4 regions of the Geodermatophilus sp. SYSU D00766 genome follow, and region 1 is predicted to be linked to each of the others. Evidence: riboswitches for the same ligand, from Rfam matches in the RefSeq annotation. Region 1 holds a riboswitch; each other region holds the start of a gene.
The links. A riboswitch is a leader RNA that binds a small molecule or an ion and turns the genes downstream of it on or off. The one in region 1 is predicted to bind S-adenosylmethionine.
Positions count from the first base shown of each region.

Region 1 (7,362 bases):
CCCGCCAGTTCGCCAGCCTCGACCACCTCACCGGCGGGCGCGCCGCCTGGAACGTCGTCACGTCGTGGGACGCCTTCACCGGCGAGAACTTCCGCCGCGGCGGGTTCCTGCCGCAGGACCAGCGCTACGACCGGGCCCGCACGTTCCTGCAGACGACGTGGGAGCTGTTCGACTCCTGGCGCGGCGACGAGATCGTGGCCGACAGGGAGTCCGGCGTCTTCCTGCGCGACCCGCACCCGGGCGCGTTCGCGCACTCCGACGCGCACTTCGACATCGCCGGGCAGTTCTCCGTCCCGCGCAGCCCGCAGGGCCGGCCGGTGGTCTTCCAGGCGGGGGACTCCGAGGAGGGCCGGGAGTTCGCCGCGTCGTCGGCCGACGCGATCTTCAGCCGGCACGGTGCCAAGGAGGCCGGCCAGGCGTTCTACCGCGACGTCAAGGGCCGGCTGGGGAGGTACGGGCGCACGCCGGACCAGCTGCTCATCCTCCCGGCGGCCACCTTCGTCGTCGGGGACACCGATGCCGAGGCCGCGGAGCTGGCCCACGAGATCCGCCGCCAGCAGGTGTCCGGGCAGACGGCGCTGCGGTTCCTCGAGCAGGTGTGGAACCGCGACCTGTCCGCCCTCGACCCCGACGGCCCGCTGCCCGACGTCGACCCGCTGGTGGGGGAGACCCACGTCGCGCAGGGGCGGGCTCAGGTGCGCATGTACCGCGACCCGCTGGCCACCGCGCGGCAGTGGCGCGAGCTCGCCGCGGAGAAGGGCTACTCGATCCGCGAGCTGATGACCGAGGTGCAGAGCCGGCAGTCGTTCATCGGCAGTGCGCAGACGGTGGCCGAGCAGATCGACGACCTCGTGCAGTCCGACGCGGCCGACGGGTTCATCCTCGTGCCGCACCTGGTGCCCGGCGGGCTGGACCCCTTCGTCGACTCGGTCGTCCCGCTGCTGCAGGAGCGGGGCGTCTTCCGCGCCGACTACGAGGGGACGACGCTGCGCGAGCACCTCGGCCTCGCGCCGCTGGGACAGGCCTAGCGGGCGGCGAGGAGGGGCAGCAGCTCCTCGCCGACCCGCCACGCCTCCTCCAGGTGCGGGTAGCCGGACAGGACGAACTCGTCGAGGCCGAGGGCGGCGTACTCGGCGAGCCGCTCGGCGACCTGCTCGTGGCTGCCCACCAGTGCGGTGGCCGCGCCTTCCCGCACCAGGCCGATGCCGGCCCACAGGTTGGGCGCCACCTCCAGGGAGCGGGCGCCGTCGCCGGCCCGGCCGCCGTGCAGGGAGGTCATCCGCGCCTGGCCGACCGAGTCCATCCGGGCGAAGCGCTCCTGGGTGGCCGCGATCGCCGATCGCGGCATCCCGGCGAGCATCCGGTCGGCCTCGGCCCAGGCCTGCTCGGGGGTGTCGCGGCTGACCACGTGCAGGCGCACGCCGAACCGCAGCGTGCGCCCGTGTCGTGCGGCCTGCTCCCGGACCCGCTCGATGCGCGGGGCGGCCATGGCCGGCGGCTCGCCCCACAGCAGGTAGCGGTCGACCCATCGGGCGGTCACCTCCTCGGCGGCCGGTGACGCACCGCCGAGGTACACCGGGGGGACGACGTCCGGGGGCCGGGTGAGGCCGGCGCCCTCCACCCGCACGTGCCGCCCGGCCAGGTCGAACCGCTCCCCGGCCAGGCAGCGGCGGAGCACCTCGAGGAACTCACCGGTGCGCTCGTAGCGCTCGTCGTGGCCGAGGAAGTCGCCGTAGGCCCGCTGCTCGACCGGGTCGCCCCCGGTCACCACGTTGAGCCGCAGCCGGCCGCCGGACAGCCGCTGGAAGGTGGCCGCCTGCTGGGCCGCCAGGGTGGGGAGCACGAAGCCGGGGCGGAAGGCGACGAGGAACTCCAGCCGCGAGGTGAGCGGCAGCAGCGCCGAGCACAGCACCCAGGCGTCCTCGCAGCCCGAGCCGGTCGGGGTGAGCACCGCGGTGAACCCGCTCTGCTCGGCCGCCTGGGCGACCGCCGCCAGGTACGGGAGCGTCGGCCTCCGGCGCAGCGCCCCCGCGTTGTGCCCCCGGTCGGTGGTCGCCGGGCCGACGTCCCGGCCGTCGCCGCGGCTGGGCAGGAACCAGTGCACCTCCACGGCTCAGCCCCGCCGCGCGGCGGCGACCTGCGGCGCGGCGGTGGCCAGCCACGGCGCCAGCGCCGCCGGGTCGTCCCAGCTCTTCTCCACCAGGTACAGGCCCCGGGTCGGCGCGGTCGCCCCGAGCTCGACGAGCACGGGCTTGAGCAGCAGCTCCGGCGCCAGGGCGTGGGTCGGGCCGCCGCCGAGCATCAGCGGGACGGCGACCACGCCGGCGAGCTCGCCGGTGCCGACCTGGTCGAGGAAGAGCTTGAGCAGCCCGGTGTAGGTGGCCTTGTAGGTCGGGCTGGCGACGACGGCGACCTCGGCGGCCTTCAGCGCCTCGACCGCCCCGCCGACCGCCGGGTCCCCCCAGCCGAGCAGGCCCGGCCCGAGGTCGATGACGTCGACGACGACGTCGGGCGGGGTGCCGGTGAGCCGCTCGACCACCAGCTCGGCCGCGGCCCGGGTGCGGGAACGGGGCTTGGGGTTGCCGACGACGGCGATCGTGCCCATGCCGCCCAGTGAACTACACCAAGCCGATCGGGTTTGACGGGTATCGGGCCGCCTGGCATCCTCGGACGCGGTCACGAGTGCCAGCGCGAAGCCCCGGCTCGCTGGCCGGCAACCCTCCTCCGCGATGGGGTGCCCCGGGTGACGACCAGGCGGCTGCCGCCCGGCAGTCCGCAAGCGCGGACCCGCTCCGGGTCCCGGCCCGCCAGGAGTGCCGCATGACCAGCGCCGTCCTCGACCGACCCTGCCGCACCGCGCCCGCGGGGGAGGCGCCCCTGCTGCCGCTCGTCGGCGCCGGCACCCCGGTGCCGCTGGTGACCGGCGGCAGCGTCCCCTACGCCGACCTGGACACCGCGGCCAGCACCCGGGCGCTCCCGGCCGTCGCCGACCGGGTGGCCGAGGTGCTGCCGCGCTACGCCAGCGTCCACCGCGGCGCCGGCTGGCTCTCCCAGGTCTCCACCGCCGTGTACGAGGCCGCCCGCGCCGTCGTGGCCGGCTTCGTCGGCGCCCGGGCCGACGACGTCTGCGTGCTCACCCGGCACACCACCGACGCGCTCAACCTGCTGGCCGGCGCGGTGCCGGCGGGCGCCTCGGTGCTCGTCCTCGACTGCGAGCACCACGCCGACCTGCTGCCCTGGCAGCGCCGCGGCCCGGCCACCGTGCTGCCCGTGCAGGCCACGGTCACCGCGACCCTGCGCGCCCTGGGCGACGAGCTCGCCCGCGGGCGCCACGTGCTGCTGGCGGTCACCGGCGCGTCCAACGTGACCGGGGAGGCCCTGCCGCTCGACGAGGTGGTCGCCCTCGCGCACGCCGCGGGCACCCGCGTCGCCGTCGACGGCGCCCAGCTGGTCCCGCACCGCCGGTTCTCCCTCGCCGCCACCGGCGCGGACTGGGTGGCCTTCTCCGGCCACAAGCTCTACGCCCCGTTCGGCACCGGCGCGCTGGTCGGCCGCCGCGACTGGCTCGACGCCGCGCCCGCCCACCTCGCCGGGGGCGGGGCGGTGCACGACGTCACGGTCGACGACGTCGCGTGGGCCCCCGCGCCGCACCGGCACGAGGGCGGCTCGCCGAACGTGCTGGGCGCCGTGGCGCTGGCCGAGGCGTGCCGGACCCTGGCCGCGCTGCCGGCCGGGGCGCTGGAGCGGCACGAGCGGGCGCTGCGCGAGCGGCTGGTCGACGGCCTGACCGCGCTGCCGGGCGTGCGCGTGCTGCGGATCTGGGCCGACTCGGCCGACCCGACCGGCGTCGTGTCCTTCACCGTGGCCGGCGCCGACCCGGGCCTGGTCGCGGCGTACCTGTCGGCCGAGCACGGCATCGGGGTGCGCGACGGCCGGTTCTGCGCCCACCCGCTGCTCGCCCGGCTGGGCGTGCCCGAGGGGGCGCTGCGGGCCAGCGTGGGCGTGGGCACCAGCGCTGCCGACGTCGACCGCCTGCCGGCCGCCCTCGAGGCGTTCCTGGCCGCCGGGCCGCGGGTGGCCTACGCGCGCCGCGACGGCCGTTGGCAGCCGGCCGACGACCCGCGCCGCCTCGCGGACGCCGCCGCCCTCGGCCGCGGCGCCGGCTGCGGGGACCCGCGGTGACCCGGGGAAGCACGGCGACCGGCCGTCTGTTGACCCAGGAGGAGGAGAGGAGGGGACACGTGCGCCGACCGGCCCTGTCGCGACGCCGGCACATCGACCTGCGCCGCACCTGCAGCGCCCTCTGCCGGGCCCGCTGACCGACCGCCCTGTCCGCGTCGTCCCGGCCTGGAGCCCTCCTCCGATGCCCCTCCCGCCTCCCCGCCCCGCCGTCCTCTGCGTCGTCGGCGCCGGCCCCACCGCCGTCGGTGTCCTCGAGCGCCTGGTCGCCAACGCGGCCGGGCTGCGCGGCGGCCGCCCCCTCGAGGTCCACCTGGTCGACCCCCACCCGCCCGGCGGCGGCCGCGTCTGGCGGGCCGAGCAGCCGCGCCTGCTGTGGGCCAACTCCCTCGTCGCCGACGTCACCGTGCTGCCCGACCGCTCGGTCGTCGTCGACGGCCCGGTGGGGGAGGGGACCACCCTGTGGCAGTGGGTCGAGCGCGTCGGCCGGGCGCTGCCCGAGGCCGATCCGGTCGGCGCCGAGGCGCGGCGGCTCGCCCCGACGTCGTTCCCGTCCCGGCCGCTGGTCAACGCCTACCTGGGCTGGGTCCTCGAGCAGGTCGTGGCCGCCGGCGCCCCGGAGGTCGCGGTGCACCGCCACCGGCAGCGGGCGGTCGACGTGCGGCCCCGGCCCGACGGCGCCGACGTCGTGCTCGCCGACGGGCGGGTGCTCGCCGCCGACGCGGTCCTGCTGGCCCAGGGCCACCTCGACGCGGACCCCTCCGCCGCCGAGCGGGCCACCGAGCGCTGGGCCGCCGCCCGCGGGCTCACCTACGTGCCGCCCGGCTACACCGCCGACCTGGACCTGTCGGTCCTGCGGCCCGGCGAGGACGTGCTCGTGCGCGGCGCCGGGCTGGCGTTCGTCGACCTCGTCGTGCTGCTCACCAGCGGCCGGGGCGGCCGGTTCGAGCGCGGCGACGACGGCCGGCTGCGCTACCTGGCCTCCGGGCAGGAGCCGGTGCTGCACGTCGGGTCCCGCCGCGGGGTGCCCTACCGGTCGAAGCTCGGCTACGTCTGGCCGGGCCCGCCGGTCCCCCTGCGCTTCTTCACCCCGGCGGCGATCGAGGAGGCGTTCGGCCCGGGCCGGCTGGACCTGCGCGCGGACCTCGCCCCGGTCATCGAGCGCGAGCTCGCCTGGGCGCACTACACCGAGCTGTTCCGCGCCCACCCGGAGCGGACGCGGATGGCGTGGGACCAGTTCGCCGAGCGCTTCGCCGCCGACCCGAGCGGCGTGGACGCGCTGGTCGAGCGGGCCGTCCCCGACCCGGCGGACCGCTTCGACCTGCCCGCGCGCAACCGGCCGCTGGCCGGCCGGCGGTTCGCCGACGGCGAGGAGCTGCAGCAGTGGGAGCGGGCTCACGTCCGCGCCGACCTCGCCCGCGCCGCGGACCCGGCGTACAGCCCGGACGCCGCGGTGTTCACCGCGCTGCTGTTCTGCCACGGCACCGTGGTCACCCTGGCCGCAACCGGCCGGCTCACCCCGCGGTCGGAGGCCGAGGACGTGGCCGGCTGGTGGATGAACCTCTTCAGCTACCTGGCCAGCGGCCCGCCGGCGCCGCGGCTGGAGGAGCTGCTGGCGCTCTCCGAGGCCGGCGTCGTGCGCTTCCTCGGCGCCGACGTGCGGATCGACCTCGACGCCGCCACCGGCCTGTTCCGCGCCCGGTCGGCCAGCGTGGCGGCCGTCACCGAGGCCCGCGCCCTGGTCGAGGCGCGGCTGCCCGCCCCCGACGTCGCCACCACGCCGGACCCGCTGGTCAGCGGCCTGCTGCGGCGTGGCGAGGCGGCGGGCCGCGGCAGCGGGGGCCGGCTGCACGTCGACGTCACCCAGCGCCTGGTCGACGCCGCCGGCGTCCCGAACCCCCGGGTCTTCGCCGCCGGCTTCTGGACCTCCGGTGCGCAGGTGGCGGCCTTCGCCCGGCCGGGCACCAATGCCCCGTTCTTCCGGCAGAACGACGCGCTCGCGCGTGCGCTCTGGCAGGTGCTCGCCCCGGCGGAGGCCGCGGTGGAGATCGCCTCCTGACGGCGCCCGGCCGCGGCACCCGACCACCTGGACCAGGACGAGAACGGCCCGGACGGAGGACCGTCCGGGCCGTACGACGTGCCCCCGGCAGGATTCGAACCTGCGCACCCGCCTCCGGAGGGCGGTGCTCTATCCCCTGAGCTACGGGGGCTCGGGGCAGGGGAGAAGTTACCAGCCGCCCCCGCCCGTCCCGACGGCGGGACTCAGGGCGCCGGCAGCGGCGTCCCGCCCCGCGCGGTGAGCATGTCGACCATCGTCGTCACCTCGGCGCTCTGCGTGTCGGCGATGGAGCGCGCCAGCGTGCGCACCGCAGGCTCGGCCGCGTGCTGGGCGGCGTACTGCGCCATGTCGAAGCCGCCCTGGTGGTGGCGGATCATCAGCCGCAGGAACTCCACGTCGAACGCCGTCCCGGTCAGCGACCGCAGGTCGGCCAGCTCCGCCTCGGTGGCCATCCCGGGCATGAGCGCGCCGTCCGCGCCGTCCATCGACGACATGTCGTGCCCGGCGTGCCCGCCGCCCATCCAGGCCATGTGCTCCCCGCCGGAGCGCGGCAGCCCCCACAGCGACAGCCAGCCCTCCATCCGGCCGGCCTGGTTGGTCTGCGTGCTGGAGATGTCGAAGGCCAGCTGCCGGACCTCGGGGTCGGTGCTGCGCTCGAGCGCCAGGTTGGCCATCTCCACGCCCTGCCGGTGGTGCACCGCCATGTCGCGGGAGAAGCCGGCGTCGACCGAGTCCACGGTCGGCGCCGGGTCCTGGCCGATGCCCAGGCCCACCGCCAGCCCGCCGCCGAGGGCCACCAGCGCGACGGCGATGAGGGCCAGCAGGGCGGCGCGCAGCCCGCGGCCGCGCGGGCGCGGGGCCGGGGCGTCCTGCTCGGGGCGGACGGCGGTGGCGGTCATCGGGACCTCACTCCGTGGTCGAGGCGTCCGCCGCGGCGGTGGGCGTCGTCGGCGCGTCGGTGGTCATCGCGTCCGCGCCGCGGCTCGGGTCGCCGACGACCAGCGGGTCGGCCACGAACGTCGGGTTCTCGCAGCTGGCGCCGATCTCGGGGTAGTGGCCCTCGACCTCGCCGTTGAAGGTGAGGAAGTCGGCGAACTGCTCGATGCGCGGGTCGTCGACCGAGT
Region 1 is NZ_JBJGYI010000015.1:32,253-39,614, forward strand. It holds gene ACI8AD_RS13025 (NtaA/DmoA family FMN-dependent monooxygenase) at 1-1,028, shown strand, start outside; gene ACI8AD_RS13030 (LLM class flavin-dependent oxidoreductase) at 1,025-2,110, opposite strand; gene ACI8AD_RS13035 (NADPH-dependent FMN reductase) at 2,114-2,605, opposite strand; SAM riboswitch class IV at 2,675-2,788, shown strand; gene ACI8AD_RS13040 (aminotransferase class V-fold PLP-dependent enzyme) at 2,821-4,182, shown strand; gene ACI8AD_RS13045 (FAD/NAD(P)-binding protein) at 4,364-6,238, shown strand; tRNA gene ACI8AD_RS13050 (tRNA-Arg) at 6,318-6,389, opposite strand; gene ACI8AD_RS13055 (DUF305 domain-containing protein) at 6,442-7,137, opposite strand; gene ACI8AD_RS13060 (DUF3105 domain-containing protein) at 7,145-7,362, opposite strand, start outside.

Region 2 (7,362 bases), on a different contig from region 1:
CGACAGGGGCGGCCCCGCGAGTGCGGGACCGCCCCTGTCGGGCGTTGCTGGTGTTACGAGGGGGCGGGACTCAGAAGTCCATGCCGCCCATGCCACCGTCGCCACCGGGGGCGGCCGCAGCGGCCTTCTCCGGCTTGTCGGCGATGACGGCCTCGGTGGTGAGGAAGAGCGCCGCGATGGAGGCGGCGTTCTGCAGCGCCGAGCGGGTGACCTTGGCCGGGTCGATGATGCCGGCCGAGACCAGGTCCACGTACTCGCCGCTGGCGGCGTTGAGGCCGTGGCCCACCTCGGAGTTGCGCACCTTCTCCGCCACGACGCCGCCCTCGAGGCCGGCGTTGACGGCGATCTGCTTCAGCGGCGCCTCGAGCGCGACGCGCACGATGTTGGCACCGGTGGCCTCGTCACCCTCGACGTCGAGCTTCTCGAACGCGACGGCGGCGGCCTGCGCCAGGGCGACGCCACCACCGGCGACGATGCCCTCCTCGACGGCGGCCTTGGCGTTGCGCACCGCGTCCTCGATGCGGTGCTTGCGCTCCTTGAGCTCGACCTCGGTCGCGGCACCGGCCTTGATGACGGCGACGCCACCGGCCAGCTTGGCCAGGCGCTCCTGCAGCTTCTCGCGGTCGTAGTCGGAGTCCGACTTCTCGATCTCGGCGCGGATCTGGTTCACCCGGCCGGCGATCTGGTCGCTGTCACCGGCACCCTCGACGATCGTCGTCTCGTCCTTGGTGACGACGACCTTGCGGGCGCGGCCGAGCAGCGAGACGTCGGCGGTGTCGAGCTTGAGGCCGACCTCCTCGCTGATGACCTGGCCACCGGTGAGGATGGAGATGTCGGCGAGCATGGCCTTGCGGCGGTCACCGAAGCCGGGGGCCTTGACGGCGACCGACTTGAACGTGCCGCGGATCTTGTTCACGACCAGGGTCGCGAGGGCCTCGCCCTCGACGTCCTCGGCGATGATGGCCAGCGGCTTGCCCGACTGCATGACCTTCTCCAGCAGCGGGAGCAGGTCCTTGACCGAGCTGATCTTGCTGTTGACGACGAGCACGTACGGGTCGTCGAGGACGGCCTCCATGCGCTCGGCGTCGGTGACGAAGTAGGGCGAGATGTAGCCCTTGTCGAAGCGCATGCCCTCGGTGAGCTCGAGCTCGAGGCCGAAGGTGTTGCTCTCCTCGACGGTGATGACGCCTTCCTTGCCGACCTTGTCCATCGCCTCGGCGATGAGCTCACCGATGGCGGTGTCGGCGGCGGAGATCGACGCGGTGGCGGCGATCTGCTCCTTGGTCTCGACGTCCTTGGCGGTCGAGAGGAGGTGCTCGGTGACCGAGGCGACGGCCTTCTCGATGCCCTTCTTCAGGGCCATCGGGTTGGCGCCGGCGGCGACGTTGCGCAGACCCTCGCGGACGAGCGCCTGGGCCAGCACGGTGGCGGTGGTGGTGCCGTCACCGGCGACGTCGTCGGTCTTCTTCGCGACCTCCTTGACCAGCTCGGCGCCGATCTTCTCCCAGGGGTCCTCGAGCTCGATCTCCTTGGCGATGCTCACACCGTCGTTGGTGATCGTGGGAGCGCCCCACTTCTTCTCGAGGACGACGTTGCGGCCCTTGGGGCCGAGCGTCACCTTGACGGCGTCGGCGAGGGTGTTCATGCCCCGCTCGAGGCCGCGGCGCGCCTCTTCCTCGAAGGCGATCATCTTGGCCATGTGGTGATGTCCTCCATGCATGGATCGCTGCACGGCCGGGACCGGCGCCCGCGACGGACGACACCGGCGCCGCGGACGCTCCTACGGCCCGCGCTCCGGTGCCTCACCGTTCCGACCTGATTGGCACTCGGCACTGTCGAGTGCCAATCCGAAGTCTGGCACTCGCCCCTGCCGAGTGCAAGAACGGGGGGTGGCGCCGGGCTGTTCCCGCGCCCGTCCCTCAGTCCTCGAAGCGGGCGAGGACCGCGGTGACCACGGCGCCGAGGAGGACCAGCGGCGCCAGCGGCAGCCAGCCGTAGCGCGACAGGCCGAGCAGGACGGCCCACGTCCAGCCGGCCTCCGGGTGCCCCTCGGAGGCGGTCAGCCCCACGGGACCGGCCCGGAGCCGGCGTGACCGCCGGCGAGCGTCAGCGCCACGGACACCGCGGCCAGCAGGACCAGGACGGCGGCGTTCGCGACCAGCACCGCCGGCGCCCGGCTGAGGGGTGCCGGTCTCCCGGGAACGGCGACGGCCCGGCCCCCGGGACGGGGACCGGGCCGCGGCTCGGTGCTGGGCAGCTCAGGCGACGCGCACGCCGTCGGCCTGGGGGCCCTTCTCGCCCTGGACGACCTCGAAGGTGACCCGCTGGCCCTCGTCGAGGCTCTTGTACCCGTCCATCTGGATGGCGGAGTAGTGGACGAAGACGTCCTGCCCGCCGTCGACGGCGATGAAGCCGAAGCCCTTCTCGGCGTTGAACCACTTCACGGTGCCCTGTGCCACGTGTGCTCCCACGTTCGTGCGTGCGGACGGTCCCCGTGATCCGGGGGCCGGGGTACAGCTCTCCCGCCCGTGGACACGTGCGTGGAACTGACGACCGCGCGAGACGGTACAACAGCGAGGTCGCCGCGGGGAGATCCTGGACACACGACCCGGCCACGATCCGGCGACGGGGTGACACCCGGCCGGATCGGCTCCCCGCAGACGGTACGCGTCAGCCGACGAGGCCCGCCGCCCGGGCCGACCGCAGCGACGGGTCGATCCGGTGGGTGGGGCCGACGACCGGCGTCAGCGGGTCGAGGGTCTTGAGGCCCTCGCCGGTGTTGAGGACGACGGTCTCCTGCGCCGGGTCCAGCCGCCCGTCCTCGGCCAGCTGCCGCAGGACGGCGACGGTGACGCCGCCGGCGGTCTCGGCGAAGACACCGGTGGTGCGGGCGAGGTCGCGGATGCCCTGCACGATCTGCTCGTCGCCGACCCGCCCGACCGCGCCGCCGGTGCGGCGGATCGCGTCGAGCGCGTACGGGCCGTCGGCGGGGTTGCCGATGTTCAGCGACTTCGCGATCCCGGTGGGCTTGACCGGCTTCACGACGTCCCAGCCGTTGTCGAACGCGGTGGCGATCGGGTCGCAGCCGGCCGACTGGGCGCCGAAGACCCGCCACGGGGTGTCCTCGACGATCCCGGCGGCCACGAGCTCGCGGAAGGCCTTGTCCACCTTGGTCAGCAGCGAGCCCGACGCCATCGGGATGACGACCTGGGCCGGGATCCGCCAGCCGAGCTGCTCGGCGATCTCGTACCCCATCGTCTTGGAGCCCTCGGCGTAGTAGGGCCGCACGTTCTGGTTGACGAAGGCGGTGTCCTCGAACTCGTCGGTCTCCGCGAGCTCGCTGGTCAGCCGGTTGACGTCGTCGTAGGAGCCGTCGACGGCGACCAGCGTCTGGCCGTAGACCGCCGACTGCACGACCTTGCCCGGCTCCAGGTCGGCGGGGATGAAGACGTAGGAGGGCAGGCCGGCGCGGGCGGCGTGCGCGGCGACGGAGTTGGCGAGGTTGCCGGTGGAGGCGGCCGCGATCTTCGTGTAGCCCAGGCCTCGGGCGGCCGTGGCGGCCAGCGACACCACGCGGTCCTTGAACGAGTGCGTGGGGTTGCCCGAGTCGTCCTTGACCCACAGGCCACCGGTGAGGCCGAGCTCCGCGGCGAGCCGGTCGGCGCGCACCAGCGGGGTGAGCCCGGGGTCGAGGGTGACCCGGTCGGCGGGGTCCTGACCGACGGGGAGCAGCGCCGCGTAGCGCCAGATGTTCTGCGGGCCGGCCTCGATCTGCTGGCGGGTGACCGCGCGCATGCGCTCGGGGTCGTAGTCGACCTCCAGCGGGCCGAAGCACTGCGCGCAGGCGTGCTCGGCGACCAGGCCGGACGTGGCGCCGCAGTTGCGACAGACCAGGCCGCGCGCAGGACTCGCGGGGACCCCGGTGGGGGGCGGGGCGGTCAGGGTCATGCGACGACTACCTCCTCATCTTCCCCGCGACGGGCCGTCGAGCCGCGCGGGACGGAATTGGCACCTTCCGCGCGCAGGTCGCGTGCGGCGGTTGCCGGGGCTTCACCGGGCCGTGTCCCTCTGCCCCTCTGGATGAGTGGAACGCCGCCGACTCTACCCACCCGGAGGACCCGGCCCGGCCGGCGGCACGGCCGGGCCGGCCCTCGACAGGACCCGGGTCACCGGCGCACCATGCGGACCCCCACCCACCCGCGAGGAGGGCCGTGCACCCCGGTCGCGGACACCGCAGCCCCTGGGCCGGGCCGGCCGTCGCGCTCGTCCTGGCCGTGACCGGCTGCGGGAGCGGGGACGCCGGGCCGGCCGCGGCGGCACCTCCTCCCGGCACGCCGGCGAGCAGCTCCGCCGCCCCGGCGCCCGGGCTGGCCGCCGTGGCCGGCGACCCCGGCGCCGGACTGCACGGGAGGCTGCTGCAGTACCGGCGCGACGTGCCCGCCCGGCGCCTGCAGGTGGAGCTCGTCGCCGGCAACGCCGGCCTCGTCGTCGAGGCGCTCGACCTGGTCGCCCCGGGTGTGCCGACGGCACCGGCCGACCCGCGGGGCGCCGAGCTGCGCCCCGGCGCCGGGCTGGCGCTGCCCGTGGTGGCCGCCGCGAGCGACTGCGCGACCGCACCCGGCGCGCCGCACGCGGTGGTGCGGCTGCGCGACGCCACCGGGGCGCAGCGGCAGGTCGACGTCCCCCTCGACGACGGCGGGCTCGTCGCCCGGCTGCACGAGGCCGACTGCGCGGAGCAGGAACTGGCGCGGCAGGTCCGCATCGAGGCGAGCGGCGTCCGGGAGGTCGACGGCGCCGAGGGCCCCGCGCTGGACCTGACCGTGCGGCTGACCCGGCTGGCCGGCAGCGACCCGCTGCGGGTGACCGGGGTCGGCTCGAACACCGTGTACGCGGTGGCGGCCACCGGCCCGCTGCCCACGCTGGACGACGAGCCCACCGTCGAGGTGGTGCTGCGCATGCGGCCCTCGCGGTGCGACGTCCACGCCCTCGGCGAGAGCTACCGCACCGGGCTGGTCGGGCTCGTGGTCGCCCTCGGGGACGCCGAGCCGCGCCCGGTGGTGGTCACCCCCGACCCGGAGGTCCGGCGCCGGCTGGAGACGTTCGCGGTGGAGACCTGCCGGGCCGGTACGGACTGACGACGGCGGCAGGTGAGGATGGGCGGGTGGCAGCGCGCATCGTCTACACCGACCTCGACGGCACGATGGTCGGCCCGCGGGGGTCGTTCTGGCACGGCGCCGACGGCTCCCCCACCGCCGAGCCCGCGGCCGCGCTGCTGGAGCTGCACACCGCCGGCGTCGAGCTGGTCATCGTCAGCGGGCGCACCGCCGACCAGGTCACCGAGGCCGGCCGGATCTTCGCCGCCGAGGGCGCCATCGCCGAGCTGGGCTCGCTGGTCACCTGGCGCGGCGGTCGCGAGCGGCACCAGCTCACCGGCGCGCTGCCCGCCGAGTACGCCGGCCGCACGCCGATGGACGTGATGGCCGGGCTCGGCGTCGTCGAGGCGCTGTGCGCCGCCCACCCCGGCCGGCTGGAGTGGCACGCGCCCTGGCACGCCACGCACGAGGGCGACGCGCTGCTGCGCGGCTACGTCGACCCGGTCGCCGTCGACACCTGGCTCGCCGAGCGCGGCCTGGGCTGGCTGACCCTGCACGACAACGGCGCCATCCCGGCCTCGGCGCGGCTCCGGCTGGCCCCGGAGGGGCAGCTGGCGCGGGTCTACCACCTCATGCCGCGCGGCATCTCCAAGGGCGCCGCCATCGCCTGGGACCTGCAGCGGCGCGGCCTCGACCCCGCCGACGCGGTGGCGGTCGGCGACAGCGTGAGCGACCTGGACATGGCGTCGGCCGTCGGCCGGCTGTGGATCACCGCCAACGGGGCCGAGGTCGACGGCATGGCGGCGCTCCTGTCCGCCGTCCCGAACGTGTCGGTGACCGACGGGGCGATGGGCGTCGGCTGGGCCCAGGCGGTGAGAGCGAGCCTGTGACACCGCGGTCCTCCCGGACCGCCGACGGTCAGCTCGTGACGTCGCGGCGGGAGAAGTGGCGGAAGCCCAGCGCGGTGAACACCGCGACGTAGACCAGCGACTGCACCACCCCGCGGAAGAGGTCCGAGGAGTCGACCGGCGTCTGCAGCAGGTCGGTCCACGCGAAGGACTCGGCGGTGGGGAACCAGTCGCGGACGGCCCCGAGCTGCTCGACCTGGTCGAGGATCGAGAAGACGATCGTGGTGAACACCGCGCCGCCGACGGCGGCCAGCGGCGCGTCGGTGACGGTGGACAGCCAGAACGCCAGCGAGCCGACCACGAGCAGGTGCACCGACAGGTAGCCGAGCATCCCGGCCAGCCGCAGCAGCCCCTCGCCCTGCGGGAGGCTCACCCCGATCGGCGTGCGGATGTCGCCGAACCCGAACGCGATGCCGCCGGCCACCACCGCGACCAGGGCGAGGGTGAGCAGCGCGGCCACCGCGAGCACCAGCGCGGCCAGCCACTTCTGCCGGAGCAGCCGCATCCGCGGGACCGGGGTGGCCAGCGTGTAGCGCAGCGACCCCCACTGCGCCTCGCTCGCGACGGTGTCGCCGAAGAACAGCGCGTAGACCACGACGAGGAAGAACCCCGTCGTCGCGAACAGCACGAACAGCGTGAAGTTCAGCCCGCTGGAGGTGGCGACGTCGACCAGGTTGATCCGGCTGTTCTCCTGCGCGTCCTCGCTCGCGCCCAGCTGCAGCGCGGCGATGAGCACCAGCGGCAGCGCCACCATGAGCGCGAACACGCCGAGGGTGCGCCGCCGCTTGAACTGCCGGCGCAGCTCCACCGGCAGCCGCAGCGTGCGCTCGGGGCGGTAGCCGGCGACGGCGCCGGTGGGCTGGACGTGCTCGGTCGCGGTCACGACTCCCCCACGAGTGCCAGGAACGCGTCCTCCAGGCGGCGGCGCGGCGTGAACTGGTCGACGGCGACGTCGGCGGCCACCAGCGCCTGCAGCGCGGCCGCGCGGGAGGTCTGCGACCCCAGCTCGGCGACCAGGCCGTCGTCGGTGCGCTCGACGGTGACGCCCGGCAGCCCGGCCAGGACGGCGGCCGCGCGGTCGGCGTCGGCCGGGTCGGTCAGCCCCACCAGCACCGCGCCGCCGGCGCCGACGATCTCCTCGACCGTGCCCTGCGCGATCTTCTGCCCCTTGGCCATGACGACGACGTGGGTGCAGGTCTGCTCGATCTCGCTGAGCAGGTGGCTGGAGACGATGACCGTGCGGCCCGTGGCGGCGTAGGAGCGCAGCACCTCCCGCATGGCGTGGATCTGCGGCGGGTCGAGCCCGTTGGTCGGCTCGTCGAGGACCAGCAGGTCGGGCAGGCCCAGCATCGCCTGGGCGA
Region 2 is NZ_JBJGYI010000048.1:18,658-26,019, reverse strand. It holds gene groL (chaperonin GroEL) at 71-1,699, opposite strand; gene ACI8AD_RS22660 (hypothetical protein) at 1,920-2,069, opposite strand; gene ACI8AD_RS22655 (cold-shock protein) at 2,259-2,459, opposite strand; gene thrC (threonine synthase) at 2,671-3,948, opposite strand; SAM riboswitch class I at 3,961-4,087, opposite strand; gene ACI8AD_RS22645 (hypothetical protein) at 4,212-5,135, shown strand; gene ACI8AD_RS22640 (HAD family hydrolase) at 5,162-5,983, shown strand; gene ACI8AD_RS22635 (ABC transporter permease) at 6,012-6,884, opposite strand; gene ACI8AD_RS22630 (alpha/beta fold hydrolase) at 6,881-7,362, opposite strand, start outside.
Region 2: it holds a riboswitch for S-adenosylmethionine, as region 1 does, so the genes downstream of both, thrC (threonine synthase) here and ACI8AD_RS13040 (aminotransferase class V-fold PLP-dependent enzyme) in region 1, are expected to answer to the same signal.

Region 3 (7,362 bases), on a different contig from region 1:
CATCGAGCACCCGCATCGCATGACCCACGCCAGCGCGGCCGGCTCGCCGCTGGAGGTGCCCGGCGACCTGGTGCGGCTGTCGGTGGGCATCGAGGACGCCGACGACCTGCTCGCCGACCTGGCGCAGGCGCTGGGCTGAGCTACTCGACCAGCGCGAGGGCCCCGGTCGGGCACTGGGACACCGCGTCGCGGGCCGCGGCGGCGTCGTCGGGGTGCTCCTGCAGCACCCGGACGGCGCCGTCGTCGTCGACCTCGAAGACATCGGGGGCCAGCAGCTCGCACTGGCCCGAGCCCACGCACACCTCCCGGTCGGCGGTGACCCGCATCAGCGCTCCCCGCCCAGCCGCGCCGGCAGCCGCTTGAGGCCGTTGACGAACGACGACGCCAGCCGGTCCGGGGGGCCGGTGACCTCGAGGTCGGGCAGCTGGTCGAACACCGCGCGGAAGGTCACCTGCAGCTCGCGGCGGGCCAGGTGCGCGCCCAGGCAAAAGTGCGGCCCCTTGGACCCGAAGCCGACGTGCGGGTTGGGGTCGCGGCCGACGTCGAAGCGCTGCGGGTCGGCGAAGACCTCGGGGTCGCGGTTGGCCGCGGCGTAGAACAGCAGGAACTTCTCCCCCGCGGTGAAGCGGTGCCCACCGATCTCGCCGTCCTGGGTGGCGGTGCGCCGCATCCAGGTGACCGGGCTGACCCAGCGGACCACCTCCTCGACACCGGTGCGGTCCAGCGCGGGGTCGGCCGCCCACCGCGCCCACTGGTCGGGGTGCTCCGACAGCGCGAGCAGGCCCTGGGAGATGGCGTTGCGGGTGGTCTCGTTGCCCGCCACCAGCAGCAGGATGAAGAACGACGCGATCTCCTGGTGCGACAGCTTCTCGCCGTCGACCTCGGTGGTGACCAGGGCGGTGGTCAGGTCCTCGCGCGGCTGCGTCACCCGCTCGCCGGCCAGCCGCTCCATGAGCGCGGCCAGCTCCATGCCGGCGGTGAGGAAGGCGGTCAGCGGGTCGTCGTTCTCGATGAGCTCCGGGTCGCCGCCGGAGAGGATGACGTTGGAGTGCGCCAGCACCGCGGGCCGGTCCTCCTCCGGGACGCCCATCATGTCGCAGATGACCCGCAGCGGGATCGGCGCGGCGATGTCGGCGACGACGTCGATCGCCCCGCCGTTCGCCGCCGCCGTCGCCCGGGCGCGGGCCAGCACGTCGTCGACGACGGCGCGCACGGAGTCCAGTGTCCGCTCGAGCATCCGCGGGGTGAACGTCTTCGAGACGATCCGGCGGATCTTGGCGTGCCGGGGGTCGTCCATGCTGATCAGCGAGCCGTAGAACTCGTTGAGCTCGGAGGGCATGTCCTGCATGGACACCGCGCCCCGGCCGGAGCAGAACAGCGCCGGCTGCGAGCTGATCGCCTCGAGGTCGGCGTAGCGGGTGACCGCGTGGTACCCCGGGCCGGCCGGGATGCCGGGGATCTCGGGCTCGGCGAAGAAGGCGAACGGGCGCTCCTGCCGCAGCCGGTCGAAGGCCGCGTGCCGGTAGCCCGGCGGCGTCGTCCACCAGTCCCGGTCGGACAGGTCGACGGTGCCCATGTCGACGTCGGCGGGCTCGGCCGGGGGCACGGCTGCGATGGTCACGGACGACTCCCTCGTCGAAACGGTCACCGTTGACCGCACGCTAGAGAGACGCCCCTGTGGCAGGCAACACACCCGGGCGCGTCGGGCGGGTCACCCTCCGGCGCCGTCCGCCGGTCAGGAGTCGTGCGCGACGAGGTCCCGGTACTCGGGGTGGCGGTCGATCCAGCCGCGGACGAAGGAGCAGTGCGGCACCGCGCGCAGCCCCCGGGACCGGACGTCGTCGAGGGCGCCGCGGACCAGCGTGCCGCCCAGCCCCGAGCCCTCGGCGTGCGGGTCGACCTCGGTGTGGGTGAACACCACCTCGTCGCCGCGGCGCCGGTAGGCGGCCAGGCCCAGCAGGCGGTCGCCGTCGCGGATCTCGTAGCGCTCGGCGTCGGGGGCGTCGTGCACGGTGGGCTCCATGTGCGGGCCAACCGTCCGCGGCGGCGCCCTGTTCCGGCCGCGGAGACGACGAGGGCCCCGGAGCGTGTGCTCCGGGGCCCTCGTGCGGTGGTAGCGGGGACAGGATTCGAACCTGTGACCTCTGGGTTATGAGCCCAGCGAGCTACCGAGCTGCTCCACCCCGCGTCGGTGACTCCACTGTACACGTCCCCGCGCGGGTGCCGGCGGGCCCCCGGTGAGGGGCCCGCCGGACCGCTCAGTCGCCGACGGGGCGCGCCCGCGCGGCCGGCCAGTCCTCGACCGGGCGGACGAGCGCCGGGCGCAGGAGCAGCACGGCCAGCAGGCTCACGACCAGGCCGGCGGCGACGACGGCCCACCCGATGCCGGTGAGCGCGGGCAGCTCGGCGCCGATCCGGGCGCGCACGTCGACCCCGGGGGAGCCGTCGGCGTCCATCACCACGAACACCCAGTCGCCGTCGGCGGGGTCCCAGGTCAGCTGCTGCGGTCCGGTGCCGGAGACCTGCACGGTCCAGAAGTCCTGGTCCCCGGGCGGCCCGGGCGGCGGGCCGCCGGGGATCTCGTCCTCGGCGTCGGCCGGGCCGTCGAAGCCGAGCCCGTCGACGGCGGTCCGCCGGACGCCGTCGAGGTAGGCCCGCGCGTCCGCGGCCGGCGCGATCCCGACGAAGACCTCCTCGGCCGTCTCCGCGGTGACCTCGAGCCGGGCGGTGCCCAGGGCCGAGCCGACCGGCAGCCAGTCGGGGCCGGCCCGCAGGTCGATCCGGTCGCTGACCAGGGCGGCACCGGGCGACGTGAAGCGCTCCTCGGGGCTGGTGACGAAGCCGCCGGAGCGGTGCGCGTCGGCCCACAGCAGCACTCCCCCCGCGGCCCCCAGGGCCAGGCCGGGCAGCAGGAGCAGCACGCCGAGGACGAGCGCGGCCGCCCGTCCGGCACGGCTGGCCCGGCCGGGCGGGGTCCACGTGGGCTGTCGGACGTCGGTCACGGGGCACCTCCAGGGGGAAGGGCGTCGCGCTCCCGCGGCGCCGCGGTGCCCGAGCGTGGCGCCGCCGCGCTGCCCGCCACGAGCCCCGCGCGGGTCCCGTGCGGTCCCGCGGGAGTGGTCCGCGGCGCGCGGCGGGCGCCCCGGTGGGGGACCGCGGCTCCCTCGCGCGAGGGAGGCGGACGGCCCGCACGGGTCTCCCCCGGGCCGCCCGCCGGCGGGACGATGGGAGGTGTCGCCGTCCACCTCCCCCGCGCCCGGGACCGGCGCCGTGAGCCGCACGGACGCGGCGCTCGCCGGCGTCCTGGTCCTCGCCACGGTCACCGTCACCCTCGCGGTGCCGGCGGGCCCGCCCTACCGGCCGGTGGACGCCGCGGCCGTCGCGCTGGCCGCGGCCGGGCCGCTGACCCTGCTGTGGCGGCAGGCCGCGCCGCTCGCGTCGCTCGTCGCCGCCGACACGGTCGTGGTGGTCAACGCGGCGGCCGGGTACGCCATCGGCTACCTGCCCTGGCCGGCCTGGATCGCGCTGTTCACCTGCTTCGCCGTCGGCGGGCGGCGGCTGCGCCTGGCGGCCGGCGCGGTCGCCGTCCTGGGCGCCGCCGGGTACGTGACCCTGGACCGCGTCGACTCCCTCGCCGCCCTGCCCGACATCGGGATGACCTCGCTGGTCGCCGTGGTCGCCGGCGAGCTCAGCCGGCGGCGCGCCCTGGCGGCGGCCGCCGGCGCCCGGGAGGCGGCGGAGAGCCGGGCGCAGGCGCTCGCGGCCGAGCGGCTGCTGCTGCAGGAGCGCGGCCGGCTGGCCCGCGAGCTGCACGACTCCCTCGGGCACACGGTGAACGTCATGGTGATGCAGGCCGGGGTGGGACGGCGGGTGTTCGACGACAACCCGGCCTTCGCCCGCGAGGCGCTGGGGTCCGTCGAGTCCGCCGGGCGCTCCGCGCTCGACGAGCTCGACCGGCTGCTGCGCGTGCTGCAGCCGCTGGAGCGCCGGGCGGGGGCGGGACCGTTCGCCCCGACCGTGGCCGACCTGGAGGAGCTCGCCGACCGGATCCGGGCGACCGGCCGCCCGGTCGAGCTGCACACCGACGGCGGGCCGCTGTCCGCGGGCGCCGCGCGGGCGCTGTACCGGATCGTGCAGGAGGCCCTCACCAACGCCGTCCGGCACACCCCCTCCGGCCCGATCCGGGTGGAGGTCTCGCGGGTGGCCGACCGGGTGCTGCTCGACGTCACCAACGAGGGGCGCGACCTGCCCGACCCGGTCCCGGGACGCGGGCTGGTCAACATGCGCGAGCGGGCCCGGCTCGAGGGCGGCGAGCTGGAGGCCGGTCCGGTGGAGGGCGGGTTCCGCGTGCACGCGGTGCTGCCGGCCGGGACGGGGGTGCCGGCGTGATCCGCGTGCTGCTGGCCGACGACGACCGGCTGGTGCGCAGCGGCCTGCGCGCGCTCCTCGACGCCGAGGACGACCTGACCGTCGTCGGGGAGGCGGCCGACGGCCGGGAGGCGGTCGACCGCGCCCGGGCGCTGCGGCCCGACGTGGTGCTCATGGACGTCCGGATGCCCCGGGTCGACGGCGTCGCCGCGACGCGGGAGATCGTGTCCTGGCCGCGCCGCCCGCGGGTCCTCGTGCTCACCACCTTCGACCTGGACGAGGTCGTCGACGACGCGCTCGACGCCGGGGCGGACGGCTTCCTGCTCAAGCGCGCGACCCCGGAGCAGCTCGTCGACGGCATCCGCACGGTGTACGCCGGGGACGCGCTCGTCGCCCCGGCGGTGACCCGCCGGCTGCTGGCCGTGCACGCCGCCCGCCGGCCCGCCGACCCCGAACGGCTGCGGGCGGCCGCCGCGCTCACCGAGCGCGAGGTGGAGGTGCTGCGCGCGATGGCCGAGGGGCTGTCCAACGCCGAGATCGCCGCCCGGGTGTGGCTCTCGCCCGAGACGGTGAAGACCCACGTCAAGGCCGTCCTCGGCAAGCTCGGCGTGCGCGACCGCACGCAGGCGGTGGTGTGGGCCTACCGGACCGGCTTCGTCGGCCCGGGGACCGACTGAGCCGGGACCGCGCGCGGCTCGCCTCCGCCACTCCGGATCCCTGGAGGGACCGCCGCCGGCTGACGGAGACCCGGGCGGGGTCTGCACCCCGTTCCGTCACCATCCCGACCGGCTCGGTAGGATCGCCCCCGACCATCCAGAGCGGCCGAGAGACCTGGCTCGACGACGTCGCAGCAACCCCCCGCCCCGTGCGGACGAGGGTGCCACCGCCAGGATCGATGGAGGACCGATGACCCACGCCCAGCTCACCTGGGCTCGCCGGCACGTGGACCTGTGCCGGACCGCCACCGCCCTGTGTCGGCGCTGACGCCGCGAGTCCGCTCCCGCTAGCTGAGGGGCACGACCCCGGCGCGGCACGTGCCGCCTCGGCGGCCTCCCGCGACGCCTCGAGCACCCCGCCCCGGCGGTGACCCGGCTCTCCCGCGCGCGGGGCCGTTCCCTGGTGTCGTCGACCGCGCCCGGGACCGCCGTGCGGGCCGGCCCCGATCCGCAGGGATCCCGGCCGATCCGTCCTGCCTCCCGCACCGACCCTGCGGCGTCCGGCCGTCGCGACCGGACGCCTGCGCCGAGCCCCGGCGCCCCTCCCCCGCACCCGTCCCGAGGACCCAGCCTGTGATCGAACTGAACGACGTCCGCAAGGTGTTCCCTGCCCGGGGACGGATGGGCGAGGTCGTCGCCGTCGACGGGGTGAGCCTGCGCGTGGCGGCCGGTGAGTTCGCCGGCGTCGTCGGCCCGAGCGGCTCGGGCAAGAGCACGCTGGTGCGCCTGGTCAACCTGCTCGAGCGCCCGACGGCGGGATCGGTGAGCGTGGACGGGCGGGTGCTCACCGACCTCCCGGACGACGGGGTCCGCGAGGCCCGCCGCTCCATCGGCATGGTGTTCCAGCACTTCGAGCTCCTGGACTCCCGGACGGCCGCGGGCAACGTGGAGCACCCCCTCGAGCTCGCCGGCGTCGGCCGGGCCGAGCGACGCCGCCGCGCCACCGAGCTGCTGGACCTGGTCGGGCTCGGGGAGCGCGCCGGTGCCCGCCCGGCGCAGCTGTCCGGCGGGCAGAAGCAGCGCGTGGCCATCGCCCGGGCGCTCGCAGGCCGTCCCCGGGTCCTGCTGTGCGACGAGGCCACCTCCGCCCTGGACCAGGCGAGCACGAGCAGCGTGCTGGAGCTCCTGCGGCGGGTGCGCGCCGAGCTGGGCCTGACCGTGCTGTTGATCACCCACGAGATGGCCGTGGTCAAGGCCGTCTGCGACAGCGCCGTCCTGCTCGACCGGGGACGCGTCGTCGACGGCGGCCGGCTGACCGACGTCCTGACCCGCGAGCACTCCCCGCTGGGTGACGCCCTGCTGCCCGCCCCGGTCGCCGACGCCGGCGCCGGGCACGGCGGGGCCCTCGTCCGCGTGACCGTCACCGACCGCACGCCAGAGACCGCCGTGCTGCAGGCCCTCGTCGGGGAGCTGGGGCTGGCGGTGGAGGTCGCCGGCGGCTCGGTCGAGACGGTCGCCGGAGGGCGCTACGGCCGGCTGCTGCTGCGCGTCACCGGGGACGGCGGCACCGAGGGCATGGACCGGCTCGACGCCGCCCTGCACCGGATGCGGTCCGACGGCGTGCTCGTCGAGCGGCTGCACGCCGGTGCGGCCGCCACGGCCGGAGCGGGGCGATGAGCGACTGGAGCCGGGTCTGGCCGCAGCTGCTCGAGGCCACCGGCGAGACCCTGTACATGGTCGGCGCCGCCGCGGTGCTCACGGTGCTGCTCGGCGTCCCCCTGGGCGTCCTGCTCACCGTCACCGCCCCGAGCGGGCTGGCCCCGCGGGGAGCGCTGAACCGGTCCCTCGGCCTGGTCGTCAACCTGGGCCGCGCGCTGCCGTTCATCATCCTGCTGGTGCTGGTCGCCCCGGTGACGCGGGGCATCGTCGGGACGACGATCGGCTCGACGGCCGCGATCGTGCCGCTGACCATCGGCGCCGTCCCGTTCCTCGCCCGCCTGGTGGAGACCAGCCTGCGGGAGGTCGCCTCCGGGAAGGTCGAGGCGGCGCTGTCGATGGGCGCGCGCCGTCGGGACGTGGTCCGCACCGTGCTGCTGCCGGAGGCCCGCCCCTCGCTCGTCGCCGGGGTCACCGTCACCGTCGTCGCGCTGATCAGCTACTCCGCGATGGCCGGAGCCGTCGGCGGCGGCGGGCTCGGCGACTTCGCCATCCGCTTCGGCTACCAGCAGTTCCGCACCGACATCACGCTGGTCACCGTCGCCCTGCTGCTCGTCGTCGTGCAGGGCCTGCAGTGGGCCGGTGACCGGTGGGCCCGCAGCCTCGCCCACGTCTGACCCCC
Region 3 is NZ_JBJGYI010000020.1:32,011-39,372, forward strand. It holds gene ACI8AD_RS15270 (cystathionine gamma-synthase) at 1-139, shown strand, start outside; gene ACI8AD_RS15275 (ferredoxin) at 141-326, opposite strand; gene ACI8AD_RS15280 (cytochrome P450) at 326-1,621, opposite strand; partial or broken gene ACI8AD_RS15285 (GNAT family N-acetyltransferase) at 1,736-2,029, opposite strand; tRNA gene ACI8AD_RS15290 (tRNA-Met) at 2,112-2,188, opposite strand; gene ACI8AD_RS15295 (hypothetical protein) at 2,259-3,002, opposite strand; gene ACI8AD_RS15300 (sensor histidine kinase) at 3,271-4,389, shown strand; gene ACI8AD_RS15305 (response regulator) at 4,386-5,045, shown strand; SAM riboswitch class I at 5,175-5,270, shown strand; gene ACI8AD_RS15310 (putative leader peptide) at 5,275-5,352, shown strand; gene ACI8AD_RS15315 (methionine ABC transporter ATP-binding protein) at 5,658-6,701, shown strand; gene ACI8AD_RS15320 (methionine ABC transporter permease) at 6,698-7,357, shown strand.
Region 3: it holds a riboswitch for S-adenosylmethionine, as region 1 does, so the genes downstream of both, ACI8AD_RS15310 (putative leader peptide) here and ACI8AD_RS13040 (aminotransferase class V-fold PLP-dependent enzyme) in region 1, are expected to answer to the same signal.

Region 4 (7,362 bases), on a different contig from region 1:
CGTCCCCCACGTCTCGTAGGCGACCCGGACGCCGGGCAGCACCCCACCGCGCTCGAGGCGGACCGGTCCGTCCAGGTCGAGGAACAGCCGGTCCCCGGCGGGGTCGCCGTCGCGCCACCCGCCGGTGCGCGGCGGGGTGCGGGACCCGGGGAGGTCCCGCACCCCCGTCACGTCAGGCTCCCTTGGCGGCGCGGAACCCGGCCTCGAGGTCGGCCAGGACGTCCTCGATCCCCTCCAGGCCGGCGGCCAGCCGCACCAGGCCCGGGGTGACGCCGGCGGTCAGCTGCTCGTCCGCGGTCAGCTGCGAGTGGGTCGTGGACGCCGGGTGGATGACCAGGCTGCGCACGTCGCCGATGTTGGCCACGTGGCTGTGCAGCTCCAGCCCCTCGACGAACCGCTTCCCGGCCTCGATGCCGCCGCGGATCTCGAACGCCAGCACCGCGCCGGCGCCCTTGGGCGCGTAGCGCTGCTGGGCGGCGTGCCACGGCGAGGACGGCAGGCCGGCGTAGTGCACCGCCTCCACCTCGTCGTGCGCCTCGAGGAACTCGGCCACCCGCTGGGCGTTGGCCACGTGCCGCTCCATGCGCAGCGACAGCGTCTCGATGCCCTGCACCACCAGCCAGGCGTTGAACGGGCTGATCGCCGGTCCGAGGTCGCGCAGCAGCTGCACCCGCGCCTTGAGCGCGTAGGCCGGCGCGCCGAGGTCGGCGTAGACGACGCCGTGGTAGGTGGGGTCCGGCGTGGTGAACCCGGGGAACTTCCCGGACGTCCAGTCGAACCCGCCGCCGTCGACGATGACGCCGGCGATCGCGGTGCCGTGCCCGCCGAGGTACTTGGTGGCCGAGTGCACGACGACGTCGGCACCGTGCTCGAGCGGGCGCACCAGGTACGGCGTGGCGATGGTGTTGTCGACGATCAGCGGCACGCCGTTGCGGTGCGCCACCTCGGCCACGGCGGCGATGTCCAGGACGTCGCCCTTCGGGTTGCCGATGGACTCGCCGTAGAACGCCTTGGTGTTCTCGCGGACCAGCGCCTGCCAGTTCTGCGGGTCGTCGGGCTCCTCGACGAAGGACACCTCGACGCCGAGCTTGGGCAGCGAGTGGTGCAGCAGGTTGTACGTGCCGCCGTAGAGCGAGGCGGAGGCGACGACGTGGCTGCCGGCCTCGGCGACGTTGAGCAGCGCGAGGGTCTCCGCGGCCTGGCCGCTGGCCACCGCGAGCGCCGCGACCCCGCCCTCGAGGGAGGCGACGCGCTGCTCGAGCGCGTCCTGCGTGGGGTTCATGATCCGCGTGTAGATGTTGCCCAGCTCCGCCAGCGCGAACAGGTCCGCGGCGTGCTGGGTGTCGCGGAACTGGTAGCTGGTGGTGGCGTAGATGGGCAGCGCCCGGGCCCCGGTGGTGGGGTCGGGGCTGGTCCCGGCGTGGATCTGCCGGGTCTCGAAGCTCCAGCTCTTCGGGTCGGTCACGCGCCGTCTCCTCTCGTCCCGGAGGACCTGCGGCGCACAGGTGCTCCGTCCTTGCCGGGCGGCGGGCGCCGCACGGCCGGCTCTTCCCCTGGGAGCACCTCAGACGGAGGAAGAGGTTGCCGGGCAGCCAGCCAGGTGCTTCGCGCTGCCTCTCGTGAGCCTGGTCCGACGATAGCCGAGGTCAGCGACTCCCGGTCCCGGGGTACGGGCGGGCCAGGGCCGCGCGGGCGTCCTCGTCGAGGCGGCGCACCAGCTCGGCGGCGGGGACGGCCTCGACGAGGGGGTGGGCCTGCCCGGCCCACAGGTTGTAGCCGCCGTCGTCGCCGGCCCGCCGGGCGGCGGCGCGCAGCGGCGCGGTCAGGTGGTGCACCTCGGGGTAGGCCGCCGGCGCGGCGGCGGAGTGCTCGGTGAGGAACCGGTTGACCAGCCCGCGGGCGCGCCGGCCGCTGAAGGCCCGGGTGAGCGCCGTCCGCCCGTGCGTGGTCAGCGCCGCGCGGTGCTCCGGGGTGGTCCCCGCCTCGGGGCAGCAGAGGAACGCGGTCCCCAGCTGCGCGGCCTCGGCGCCGGCGACGAGCACCGCGGCGACGGCGGCGCCGTCGGGGATGCCGCCGGCGGCGACCAGCGGCAGGTCCACGGCCCGGGCGACCAGCCGCAGCAGCGGCAGCAGCCCGTACTCGCCCTCGCCGTCGCGGTCGGCGAAGCTTCCGCGGTGCCCGCCGGCCTCGACGCCCTGCACGACCAGCGCGTCGGCGCCGACGTCGCGGGCGGCGACCGCCTCCTCCGGGGTGGTGACGGTCACGAGCACGGTGGCCCCGGCGTCGTGCAGCGCGGCGACCGCGTCGGCGGGGGGCAGGCCGAAGGTGGAGGAGACCACCGGCACCCGCTCCTCGGCGAGCAGGGCGACCTTGTCCTCCCAGGCGTCGTCGTCGGCTCGGGGCTCGCCCAGCCCGACGCCCCAGCGGCGGGCCTCGGCGTCGAGCTCGCGGGCGTAGCGGCCCACGGCGCCGGCGTCACCGGGCGGGCCGGGCACGAACACGTTGACGGCGAACCGCTGCTGGGTCCTCGCGCGGACGGCGTGGATCTCCTCGCGCACCGCCGCCGGCGTGCGGTAGCCGGCGGCCAGGCAGCCCAGCCCGCCCGCCTCGGACACGGCCGCGGCCAGGGCCGGGGTCGACGGCCCGCCGGCCATCGGGGCCTGCACGATCGGGCGGCGCAGCTCCAGGACCATGCCGGCCATCCTCCGCCCCGGCGGGGCCGGCCGGGCGCGGGTCAGCCCGGCGGGGAGACGGTCGTCGGCTCGGTGGCGGGGGCCGTCGGGGCCCGCGTGGTGGTCGGGACCGGCGGCTCCGACGGCGTCTCCCCGGGGGTGGTGGCCGGCGGCGTGGTCGGCGACGGGGCCGTGGTCGGCCCGGTCGTCGGCGGCTCGGCCGGCGGCGTCGTCGGGACGTCGGTCGTCGCGGGGGCCTCCGGAGCCGGCGGGGCGGTGGTGGCCGGCGGTGCGGGGGGCGGCGTGGTCACGGTCGTGGTGCCGGCCGGCGCGGTGCCGGCCGGGTCCGGGCGCACGTAGAGGTAGAGCAGCCCCAGGCCGAGGAACAGCACGACCAGGACCACCGTGGAGGTGCGGGCCCGCCCGATGTGTCCGGGCGTGCGGCGCAGCGCGGACAGGCCGAAGCGGCCGCGGCCGGCCGGGTCGCCGCCGGGGTGGGGCTCGGCGGCGGGCTCCGGACCGGGGGAGCGCGGGGCGCCGGGGACGGTCACGGCTTGGCCGCCGGCGCGGGTCGGGTCGCGACGGCCGGCTCGGGACTCGGGGCGAGGGTGAGCCCCGCCGCGGCGAAGGCCAGCACGATCCGCTCGCGCAGGTCGCGGCCCACCTCGAACTGCCGCCCGGGCAGCGTCCGGGCCACCACCCGCACGTTGACCTGGTCGAGGTCGATGCTCTCCACGCCCATGACGCTGGGCTCGTCGAGGAGCAGCCGGCGCAGCTCGGCGTCGGCGAACGCGTCCCTGCCGACGTCGTGGAGGATCTCGTTGACCCGGGTGACGTCGGCGCTGGTGGGCACCGGGACGTCGACCACCGCCCGCGCCCAGTCGCGGGAGAGGTTGGTGACCTTGACGATCTGCCCGTTGGGCACGGTCACCACCTCGCCGTCGGCCGAGCGCAGCCGGGTCACCCGCAGGGTGACGTCCTCGACGGTGCCCGCGGCCGGGTCGCCCCCGCCGGTGACGGCGATGGAGACGACGTCGCCGAAGCCGTACTGCCGCTCGGTGATGAGGAAGAACCCGGCGAGGACGTCGCCGACGATGCGCTGCGCGCCGAAGCCCAGCCCGACGCCGAGCACGGTGGCCGGCGCGACCAGCCCGGTGATCGGGACGCCGAGGCGGTCGAGCACGTAGAACGCCGCCACGGTGTAGACCAGCACGATCAGCGCCCACGTGATCACCTGGGTGAGCGAGTGCCGGTGCTTGGCGGCCTCCGAGCGCACCAGCACGTCGCCGCCGGTGGCGCGCGCGTCGATGCGGTCGGTGATCCGGGTGCCCACCCAGGTGGTGAAGCGGGCGACCAGCACCGAGCCCAGGATGATCAGCACGATCTCCAGGCCGCGGCCGGCGAGCCAGTCGAGCAGGTCGGTCAGCGGGCCCATGGCAGGTCAGGTCCTCCGTCCGTGTCGCGTCGTGCCCCCATCCAACCGGGCCGCCCCGTCAGCACGCTCGGCGCGGCTCGACGAACAGCGACGCGACCGAGCGGCCGATCCGCCCGCCGGTGTCGTAGAGGTCGGCGGCGCACTGCCCGACCCCGGCGGGCCCCAGCGTGGTGACGGCGTCCATCGCCAGCCACCGCCCCTCCGGCCGGCGGAACAGCGCGACGACGAGGTCGACGTTGGCGAACGTCGCCTGCGACCAGTCCAGCGCCGCGGAGACGCCGCTGGCCGCGTCGGTCATCACCAGCAGGTGCTCCAGCGGGGTGATCGGCTCGCCCTCGACCAGGCCGCACAGCGGGCGGGTCCACACGGCGGCCGGGCCGGTCGCGGTGATCGAGCCGCCGGCCTCCCGCCACTCCAGCGACCGGTGGTAGGCGACCTCCTCGCGGAAGACGTCGAACTGCGCCGGGCGGCCGTCCTCCGGCCCGACCGGGAACCGCTGGGGCGGGTGCGCGGCGGCGGCCGAGTCGCGGACCCGCATCCGCCAGGCGGTCAGCCGCACCACCGGGCGCCCGCCGGCCTCCAGCGTCGCCTCGACCAGCTCGATCCGGCGGCCCGGGCGCAGCACCCGCGCGGCCACCCGCACCGGCCCCACCGGCACCGGCCCGAGGACGTCGAAGGCCAGCCGCACCGGCTGCCCGTCCTCGATCCCGCCGGCGCGCTCGGCCTCCCGGGCCAGCAGCGCGGCGGGCGGGCCGGCGTGCTGCAGGCCGGGGTCCCACGGCCCGATGGTGAGCGCGGTGGCGACGAAGGCGCCGGGACCGTCGGGCAGGTAGTAGGCGGAGGGCAGCTGCACGCCCCGCAGTCTCGCGCCGGTCCTCCCGGTCACCCGCGGCGGGCCAGCCACACCGCCGCGCCCACCCAGAGCGCGCCCGCGGCGGCCGCCGTCCACCACACCCAGCGCAGCGGCTGCCCCTCCGTGGACAGCGCCAGCAGGACGGCGACGACGCACACCGCGCCGGCCAGGGGCGTGGTGCGCACCAGCGTGCCGAGGGTGTCCGGCCCCGGGATGGCCACGAACAGCACCGCGGCGGCGACCAGCAGGAACCCGCACAGGGCGCCGAGGAAGCCCGCGGTCACCCCGACCTCGGCCGGCAGCACGACCGCCCCGACACCGCCGGCCACGCCGCCGAGGGCGAGGCCGACCAGCAGCCGACGGCGCCGGCGCGACCACGGCGGGCGGGTCTCGGTCACGACGTCGAGGGTGCCCCGCGTCCCTGGGAGCCACGCGCGGGCGGGCGTCGCGCCCGACACACCGGTAGGTGGCGTCTGTCACTACGCCCGCTACAGTCGGACGGGTGCCGCACACCCGTCGTCCCGCCGTCGGCTATGCCACGACCGTCGCCGCGGCCGGCCTGTTCGCCGTCAACGGCACCGTCTCCACGCTCGCGCTGCAGGCCGGCGTCCCGCCGACCTGGCTGACCGCGATGCGCTGCGGCGGGGCGGCGGTGGGCCTGCTGGCCGCGCTGGCGCTGGTCTCACCGCACCGGCTGCGGCTGTCCTGGCGGGAGGTGCCCTTCCTCGCCACCTTCGGCGTGGTGGGCGTCGCGCTGACCCAGTTCCTCTACTTCGTGGCCATCGGCCGGCTGCCGGTCGGCATCGCCCTGGTCTTCGAGATGACCGCGCCGGTCGGGATCGCGCTGTGGGTCCGGCTGGTGCGGAAGGAGCCGGTGCGGCCCCGCATCTGGGTGGCGCTGACGCTGTCGCTGTCGGGACTGGTCCTGGTCGCCCAGGTGTGGCGGGGCGGCGGGTCGCTGGACCTGCTGGGCGTCGGCGCCGCCCTGGCCGCGGCGGTGTGCCTGGCCACCTACTACCTGATGGGCGAGCGCGGGGCGGCCACCCGCGACCCGGTCGCGCTGACCACCTGGACGTTCGTGGCCGCGGCCCTGTTCTGGGCCGTCGTCGCGCCGTTCACCGCCCCCTTCGACGCCGGGGTGCTCGGCGAGCGGGTGCCGGTCTCGCTCGGCGCGGTGGCGCTGCCGCTGTGGGTGCTGGTGCTGTCGATCGTCGTCCTCGGGGCGATCGTGCCGTTCTGGCTGTCGATCGCCGCGCTGCGGCACCTGCCGCCCACCACCGCCGGCCTGGTGGCCACCGTCGAGCCGGTGCTCGCCTCGGTGGTGGCCTGGCTGTGGCTCGAGCAGGTGCTCAGCGGCTGGCAGGTCGTCGGCGGGCTCGTCGTCCTGGGCGGCATCGCGCTGGCCCAGACCGCGCGGACGGCCCCGGTGCGGCCGGCGCCGGCGCCCCTCCCGGAGGCGCCCGCGCCGCTCGCGCCGGGCCGCTCGCCCGCCTAGGTGACCTTCTGCGCGTCGCGCAGCCAGCCGGCCAGCCGCTCCATGTATCGGGCCTGGGCGGCGTGGTCCATGCCGACGTACTCCCACGGGTGCACCTGGCCGGCCTGCGCGGCGGGCAGCAGCCCGTAGGTGGGCTGGCCGGCCATCTGCTCCGGCGTCATCGCGCCGCGCAGCGAGTACAGCAGGACGTCGCTGCGGTACTGCGGCACGACCTCCCAGCTCGCCGTCTCCCAGAAGTACCCCTCGCCGCCGGGGTCGACGAACTGCACGCCGAGGTCGCGGTAGAGGCGCAGTGACGGGTCGTCGGCGGCCTTGGCCATGTAGAAGCCCTCGTCGGGGTAGGCCGCCACCGGCAGCACGGTGACGCCGGAGGAGGCGGCCTCGGTGAGCGCGGCCGCGGCGTCGTCGTAGGCCTGCCGGGCCGCGCGGGCCTCCCCGCCGTCGGTGTCGGCGCCGAGGGCCGCGGCCAGCTCGGCGGTGCGCTCGACGACGTCGGCGGCCGACCCGCGCCAGGCGATCGCGACGATGGGCGCGATCCGCGCCACCTGCTCCTGCTGCTCGAGGGACTCGAACCCGTACAGCGGCTGGGTGGCGTCCAGCGTCCCCTCGGAGTCGACCGGGTAGACGCTGGTGACGACGACGTCGGGATCGGCCGCGGCCAGCGCCTCGAGGTCGATCGCGCCGTAGCTCTCGCCGACGACCTCCACCCCGGACAGGTCGCGCCCCTCGAACTGGACGTCGTCGGCGGCCGAGGTCTGCCCGAAGGTGGCCACCGGCTCGATGCCGAGGTTCCACAGCGAGGAGACGACGTCGTTGAGGCCGGCGACCCGCTGGGGCCGCGCGTCGAGCTCGACGGTGGTGCCGACGTCGTCGGTGAACGACCAGCCCTGCCCGGACGAGGCGGCCG
Region 4 is NZ_JBJGYI010000006.1:44,257-51,618, forward strand. It holds gene metX (homoserine O-acetyltransferase MetX) at 1-171, opposite strand, end outside; gene ACI8AD_RS07410 (bifunctional o-acetylhomoserine/o-acetylserine sulfhydrylase) at 173-1,465, opposite strand; SAM riboswitch class IV at 1,508-1,625, opposite strand; gene ACI8AD_RS07415 (NAD(P)H-dependent flavin oxidoreductase) at 1,647-2,693, opposite strand; gene ACI8AD_RS07420 (hypothetical protein) at 2,735-3,223, opposite strand; gene ACI8AD_RS07425 (mechanosensitive ion channel family protein) at 3,220-4,107, opposite strand; gene ACI8AD_RS07430 (thioesterase family protein) at 4,166-4,960, opposite strand; gene ACI8AD_RS07435 (hypothetical protein) at 4,990-5,358, opposite strand; gene ACI8AD_RS07440 (EamA family transporter) at 5,463-6,455, shown strand; gene ACI8AD_RS07445 (ABC transporter substrate-binding protein) at 6,452-7,362, opposite strand, start outside.
Region 4: it holds a riboswitch for S-adenosylmethionine, as region 1 does, so the genes downstream of both, ACI8AD_RS07410 (bifunctional o-acetylhomoserine/o-acetylserine sulfhydrylase) here and ACI8AD_RS13040 (aminotransferase class V-fold PLP-dependent enzyme) in region 1, are expected to answer to the same signal.